2 regions of the Microbispora rosea genome follow, and region 1 is predicted to be linked to the other one. Evidence: riboswitches for the same ligand, from Rfam matches in the RefSeq annotation. Region 1 holds a riboswitch; the other holds the start of a gene.
What was found. A riboswitch is a leader RNA that binds a small molecule or an ion and turns the genes downstream of it on or off. The one in region 1 is predicted to bind S-adenosylmethionine.
Positions count from the first base shown of each region.

Region 2: it holds a riboswitch for S-adenosylmethionine, as region 1 does, so the genes downstream of both, thrC (threonine synthase) here and ACIBK1_RS00900 (aminotransferase class V-fold PLP-dependent enzyme) in region 1, are expected to answer to the same signal.

Region 1 covers NZ_JBITJO010000001.1:193,782-197,244, reverse strand. Annotated here, with positions in the region: gene ACIBK1_RS00905 (NADH-quinone oxidoreductase subunit D) at 1-85, opposite strand, end outside; gene ACIBK1_RS00900 (aminotransferase class V-fold PLP-dependent enzyme) at 261-1,544, opposite strand; SAM riboswitch class IV at 1,592-1,707, opposite strand; gene ACIBK1_RS00895 (pentapeptide repeat-containing protein) at 1,768-2,445, opposite strand; gene ACIBK1_RS00890 (cytochrome P450) at 2,522-3,463, shown strand, end outside.
Region 2 covers NZ_JBITJO010000011.1:231,254-234,716, forward strand. Annotated here, with positions in the region: gene ACIBK1_RS34485 (MoaD/ThiS family protein) at 6-281, opposite strand; gene thrC (threonine synthase) at 327-1,601, opposite strand; SAM riboswitch class I at 1,616-1,755, opposite strand; gene ACIBK1_RS34495 (RNA polymerase sigma factor) at 1,853-2,404, opposite strand; gene ACIBK1_RS34500 (alpha,alpha-trehalose-phosphate synthase (UDP-forming)) at 2,508-3,463, shown strand, end outside.

The DNA of each region.
Region 1 (3,463 bases):
CGTCGGCTCCCGCGCCGAGCCCCACGATGCGTTCGGTGCGCCCGCCCTCCTGTCCGGTCGGCACGCCGTCCTGCTCGGTCGTCATACCGTCCATGGTTTCACGCCCACCCGCCATTCCGCCCCCTCCCCTTCACCCCCGCCGTGATCTTGTACTTCACGAAAGGCGGATGCCCTGGTCGGACGGTGTGGGCGCGATTTATTGCATGATCACGAAGGATCGCGCCGCAGGTCATAGGGCATGCTTGCGACAAACTACAAGATCACGCCCGGGTTAGGTCGCGTAGGGCGTCGATGAGGCGGTCGACGTGTTCGGTGGTGGTGCCGATGCCGATCGAGGCGCGTACGGCGCTGACCGTGCCGTCCGCGCAGCCGCCGTCCTCCCCGCCGCCGAGGAGGTGGCGGACGAACGGATGGGCGCAGAACTTGCCGTCCCTGACGCCGATGCCCCACTCGGCCGACAGCGCCTCGGCGACCTCCCTGGCGGTGCGGCCCTCGACGGTGAACGACACGATGCCGACGCGCGGGTGGTCCTGACCCCACAGCGACAGCTCGCGGACGCCGGGGATCGCGGCGAGCCCGGCACGCAGGCGGGCGAGCAGCCGCTCCTCCTCCCGCACAAGCGCGGCCCAGCCCGTCGCGGTCAGCGCGTCGCAGGCGGCGGCGAGCGCGATCGCGCCGAGCACGTTGGGGGTGCCCGCTTCGTGCCGCGTCTCGGGGTCGTCGCTCCAGTCCACCGTCTCGCCCACGGACCGTACGGCTCCGCCGCCGCGCAGGTACGGATCGGCGTCGGCGAGCCAGTCGGGGCGGCCCACGAGCACCCCTGCGCCGAACGGGGCGTAGAGCTTGTGCCCGGAGAAGGCCACGTAGTCGAGGTCGAGCGCGGCGAGGTTGAGCCCGCGGTGGGGGACGAGCTGGGCGGCGTCCACGGCGATCCGCGCGCCGTGCCGGTGGGCGATGTGGGCCAGCCCGGCGATCGGCCACAGCTCGCCGGTGACGTTGGAGGCCGCGGTCACGACGAGCAGGGCCGGGCCGTCGATCGCGGCCAGCGCCTCGTCGGCCGCGCGAAGCGCCTCGCCGGGGAAGGCGGGCGGCGCGAGCCGTACGGCGTCGGGCCAGGGCAGCAGCGAGGCGTGGTGCTCGGTCTCGAACACGACGACGGTCGTGCCCTCGGGGAGGCTGCGGGCCAGCAGGTTCATGGCGTCGGTCGTGTTGCGCACGAAGACCAGCGCGTCGCCGGGCCGGGCGCCGACGAAGGCCCGCACGGTGTGCCTGGCCTGCTCATACCTGGACGTCGTGAGCTGCGAGGCGTAGCCCGCGCCCCGGTGGACGCTGGAGTAGGCCGGCAGCGCCGCCGCGACGGCGGCGTTCACCGGCTCCAGACAGGGCGCGCTCGCCGCGTAGTCGAGGTTCGCGTACGGCACGAGCCTGCCGCCCCTGACGGGCACCTCCAGATCGGCGCCCACGACGGCCGGCAGGTGCATGGGGGCGACATCGGGCTCGGAGATGCGGGTGACGGCCTGCTGGACGAAGGTGAGTGCGGACACGCCAATCCTCCTGGGTCGGGGACCCCGGCCATGGCGTCGGAAGGCGGAGCCCGCGCTTGCCCGGCACACCTCGTGCCGGACCCGGTCCTCACCCGGGGCACCCCGCCGCGAGCGCGAGGGTTGCCGGCCAGCAAGCCGGGGCTTGACGCTGGCACTCATGACCTGGACGGCACTATAACCCGACCCCGCCCTCCGGCCGCAAGTGCGGGCGGCTCGGGCGAGGTCAGCCGTCGTCGACCGTGACCCCCAGGACGTGGGCGAACATCGGAGCGAGTTCCATCAGCTGGACACCGCTGACGGTCGCGCCGCGCAGCGCGTCGTAGCCGTCGGAGATGCCCAGGGACACGGCGCCGCGCAGGTCGACCCGGGACATGCGCGCCTTGTCGAACCGCACCCGTTCGAGCGTGGATCCGGGGAAGTCGACGCCGGTCAGCGTGGCGCCCGCGAAGTCCACGTCGCGCAGCGTGCACTCGACGAACGAGACCTCCCGCAGGTCGGCCGCGCGGAGGTTGACCGAGTCGAGCTTGCAGCGGTGGAAGAACACCTGGTGCATCTCGGCGCCGGGCAGCGCCGTGCCGGCCGGGGCACTCATGACGATCTCCGCGTCCACCCAGACGGACTCGGTGAGGTCGCCGCCCACCCAGCGCACGCCGTTCATCCACACGTCGGAGAACCGGGCGCGCCGATAGCGGCCGCCGGTGAACGTCACCGAGGTGAACGCCGACTCCATGAACCGGGCGCCTCCGGCGTCGGCGTCCTCGAACTCCTGCCCGTCGAACAGGACCGTGTCGTAGTCGCCGCCCTGGCTGAGCCGGCCGTCGAACGGCTCCAGGTGATCGGCATAAGGCAGATCGCCGAGTTCGCGAGGTTCCCTGCGATGCTGTTCGCGGCGCTTCGGCATCGCCCCAACCTACGGCATGAGGCACCCGTACGCCCGTACTCCCAGGCCAGGCCTTTTATCCGTATTGTTGTCCATTGTGAAGTTTGATCCCTGGAATGCCGAGTTCATCGCGTACCCCTATGACGCCTACCGCGACCTGCGCGACAACGATCCGGTCAGCTTCTTCGAGCCGACAGGGCAGTGGCTGATCGCCCGCCACGCCGATGTGAACGCGCTGCTGCGCGACCGGCGCCTCGGCCGGTCCTACCTGCACGTGGCGACGCACGAGGCGTTCGGCCGCGAGCCCGAGCCGGAGTTCCAGGAACCGTTCTGGCGGGTGATCCGGGCCGGGATGCTCGACGTCGAGCCGCCGGTCCACACGCGGCTGCGCCGCCTGGTGTCCAAGGCGTTCACGCCCCGCATGGTCGAGTCGCTGCGGCCCCGGGTGCGGAGGATCGCGACCGAGCTGACCGAGGGACTGGTCGAGCGCGGCGGCGGCGACCTGCTGGCCGAGGTGGCCGAGCCGCTGCCGGTCACCGTGATCGCCGAGATGCTGGGCGTGCCCGAGGCCGACCGGCACCTGCTGCGCCCCTGGTCGGCCGACATCTGCGGGATGTACGAGCTGAACCCCTCGCTGGAGGCCCAGCACACGGCCGTACGCGCGGCCACGGAGTTCGCCGGCTACCTGCGCGAGCTGGCCAGGGCGCGCAGGGACCGGCCGGGCGACGACATGATCTCGGCGCTGGCCCAGGTGGTGGACGACGGCGACCGGCTGACCGAGGACGAGCTGATCGGCACCTGCGTGCTGCTGCTCAACGCCGGTCACGAGGCCACGGTCAACGCCACCGGCAGCGGATGGTGGGCGCTGTTCCGCAACCCGGGTGAGCTGGAGCGGCTGCGCGCCGACCCCGGCCTGATGCCGACGGCGGTCGAGGAGGTGCTGCGCTACGACACCCCGGCGCAGATGTTCGAGCGGTGGGTGCTGGAGGACATCGAGGTCGGCGGGGTGACGATCCCCAAGGGTCTGGAGATCGCGCTG
Region 2 (3,463 bases), on a different contig from region 1:
GCGGCTCAGCCTCCGGCGACGGCGGGGATGACCGAAATCTGCACCCCGTCCGGCGTGGCGGTGTCCAGACCGTCGGCGAATCGGACATCCTCTTCTCCGACGTAGACGTTGACAAAACGCCGGATCTTACCCGTCTCGTCCAGGATGCGCCCGCCGATGCCGGGGTAGTCCGCGTCGAGCTTCTGCAGGACCTCGCGGAGCGTTCCTCCCTCCCCGCTCACCTCCGCGGCTCCGTTGGTGTACGTCCGGAGAATCGTCGGAATCCGCACGGAAACGCTCATTGTTCGCTCGCTTTCGTTACTGCCGATGGGCTTTTTGAAACGCTTTCAGTTGGCGAATGCCGCACGGAACGCGTCGAGAGAGGGACGGATGACGGCGGCGGGACGGGCGTGCTCGGCCACCGCGTCGAGCGTCTTGAGCCCGTCGCCGGTGTTCAGCACCACGGTCTCGGCGTCGGGGTCGAGGCGGCCCTCGCGCACCAGCTTGCGCAGCACGCCGACCGTGACGCCGCCCGCGGTCTCCGCGAAGACGCCCTCGGTCCTGGCCAGCAGGCGGATCGCGTCGACCACTTCCCGGTCGTTCACGTCCTCCACGGCGCCGCCCGTCCGCCGCGCGATGTCGAGCACGTACGGCCCGTCCGCCGGGTTGCCGATGGCGAGGGACTTGGCGATGGTGTCGGGCCGCACCGGCTGCACCACGTCCTGCCCGGCCTTGAACGCCTGGGATACCGGCGAGCAGCCCTCGGCCTGCGCCCCGAAGATCCGGTAGGGCCGATCCTCGACCAGCCCCAGCTTGACCAGCTCGCGGAAGCCCTTGTCGATCTTCGTGAGCTGCGAGCCGGAGGCCACCGGGATGACGATCTGGTCGGGCAGCCGCCAGCCGAGCTGCTCGGCGATCTCGTATGCCAGCGTCTTGGAGCCCTCGGCGTAGAAGGGCCGGAGGTTGACGTTGACGAAGCCCCACTTCTCGCCGAGCTCGTCGCCGATGAGCTCGGAGCAGAAGCGGTTGACCTCGTCGTAGGTGCCTTCGATGGCGACCAGGCGGCCGCCGTACACCGCGGCCATGGTGACCTTGGCCGGCTCCAGGTCGGCGGGAATGAACACGCAGGAGTCCAGCCCGGCCCTGGCGGCGGCCGCGCCCACCGCGCCGGCGAGGTTGCCGGTGGAGGAGCACGACAGCGTGTGGAAGCCGAAGGTGCGCGCGGCCTCCAGCGCGATCGCGACGACCCGGTCCTTGAAGGAGTGGGTCGGGTTGCCGGAGTCGTCCTTGACGTGGAGCGACCGAAGGCCCAGCTCGGCCGCCAGCCTGTCGGCCTTCACGAGCTTGGTCCAGCCGGGCTGGAGGTTGGGCTTGGCCGCCACGCCGGCGGGAACGGGGAGCAGGGAGCGGTAGCGCCAGATGTTCGCGGGGCCGGACTCGATGTCCTCCCGGCGAACCTCGCCGAAGTCGTACGCCACCTCAAGGGGGCCGAAACACTCCGTACAGGCGAAAATCGGGCCGAGCTCATAAAGAGCGCCGCATTCGCGACACGAAAGACCGGTTGCGGGGCCGAACTCGACGGTGTTCGCGGCAGTGTTAGCGGCAGTGCTGGTGTGCGCCATGAAGCGAGGCCTTTCCCTCATCTTCGCTCGCGACCACCCTGGCCGCGAGCCGGAATTGGCACCTGTCCCGGCCGGGCCTCGTGGGCACGAGTTCGACACCGGGGAGGTTGCCGGGGCTTCGCAGGGCCGGTCCCTCCACCCCTCTGGATGAGCATGTTCAGTTGTAGGACCTTCAGAGGAAAGGTCCCTAGCACTGTACCCCGGCGTCCCCGGTGTCCGTTCTTACGTCTCACATCGCGAGACGATTTGTATCAGCCGTACGCCTCGCCGAGGGCGCTCTGCACGTACTTGCGGGCTTGGTGGATGCGGGACTTGACCGTCCCGAGGGGGATTTTCAGCTGGTCGGCGACCTCCGCGTAGTCGAGCTGGCAGATGTCGCGCAGCACGAGCGCCTGGGCGAGGTCGGGCCGCTCGGCCTCCAGCGCCTCCATCGCGTCGAGCAGGTCGAGCCGCGACCCCGCGATTACGCTCACCCGCTGGGGATCCGGCCGCTGCTCGGGCAGCTCCTCCACCTGCTCCGACGAGCGCCGCTTGAGCGAGCGGTAGGTGGTCCTGGCGCAGTTCACGGTCACGATGTGCAGCCAGGTGCTGAACTTGGCCCGCCCCTCGAACCTCGCGATGTTGCGCGCCACGGCGAGCAGCGTGTCCTGCGCGGCCTCCTCGGCGTCCTGCCGATACGGTAGAAGCCGCTCGCAGTGCCGCAGCACGTCGGGCTCGATGCGCCGCAGCAGCTCACCGAGCGCGCGGTGGTCCCCCCGGGCAGCCGATCGGGCCAGTTCCTCGGTCGTGTCGTCCAGTGCCATGCCGTATCCAGCCCTCCCGCGATCGCTTGACATCCTATTGACGGAGGTCGGCTTTTATTAATCTTCCGGCATGCGCGCCCGCTCTGATCGAGGGAACCCGAAGATGAGCAGCTCCGTCCTGATCGCGTCCAACCGGGGCCCCGTGTCCTTCACGCTGTCGGACGACGGCGGCCTGACCATGCGCAGAGGCGGGGGCGGGCTCGTCTCCGGTCTGTCCGAGGTGGTCAGGGACACCGACGTCCTGTGGGTCTGCGCGGCGCTGTCGGACGGCGACCGGGGCGCGGTGCGCCAGACCCCCGGCGGGCGGCTCGACCGGGCCTTCGAGACCGGGCCGATCCGCATGCTGGACATTCCGCCCGCGGTCTTCCACCGGGCCTACAACGCCGTGGCCAACTCGACCCTCTGGTTCGTCAACCACCTGCTCTACAACACGCCCTTCTCCCCCGAGTTCGGCACGCGCTTCCGCCGCGAGTGGGAGTCGTACCGCACGTACAACGGCGCCTTCGCGCTGGCCCTGGCCGAGGAGGCGGCCCACCGGGCGCGCGTCATGGTGCAGGACTACCACCTGACGCTGGCCCCGGCGATGCTCCGGGTCGAGCGGCCGGACCTGCGCATCGCCCACTTCTCGCACACGCCCTGGGCGCCGCCGGAATACTTCGCGCTGCTGCCGGAGGACGTCGTGGCGGAGGTGCTGACCGGCATCCTCGGCGCCGACCACGCGGGATTCCTCACCGCGCGCTGGGCCCGCGCCTTCATGGACTGCTGCGAAACCCTGCTCGGCGCCTGCGTGGACCACGCCGCCCGCACGGTGACGTACGACGGGCGGACCACCAGGATCGGCGTGCACCCGCTCGGCGTGAACGGCGAGGCGCTGCGGGTTCGGGCGGCCGAGCAGGACGTCGAGTCGCACATGACCGTGATCAGGGACCTCGTGGGCGACCGCAAGCTGATCGTGCGCATCGACCGCACCGAGCTGTCCAAGAACATCGTGCGCGGCCTGCGGGCCTACCAGGAGTTCCTGTCCGCCCATCCCGAGTGGCACGGCCGGGTCGTCCACCT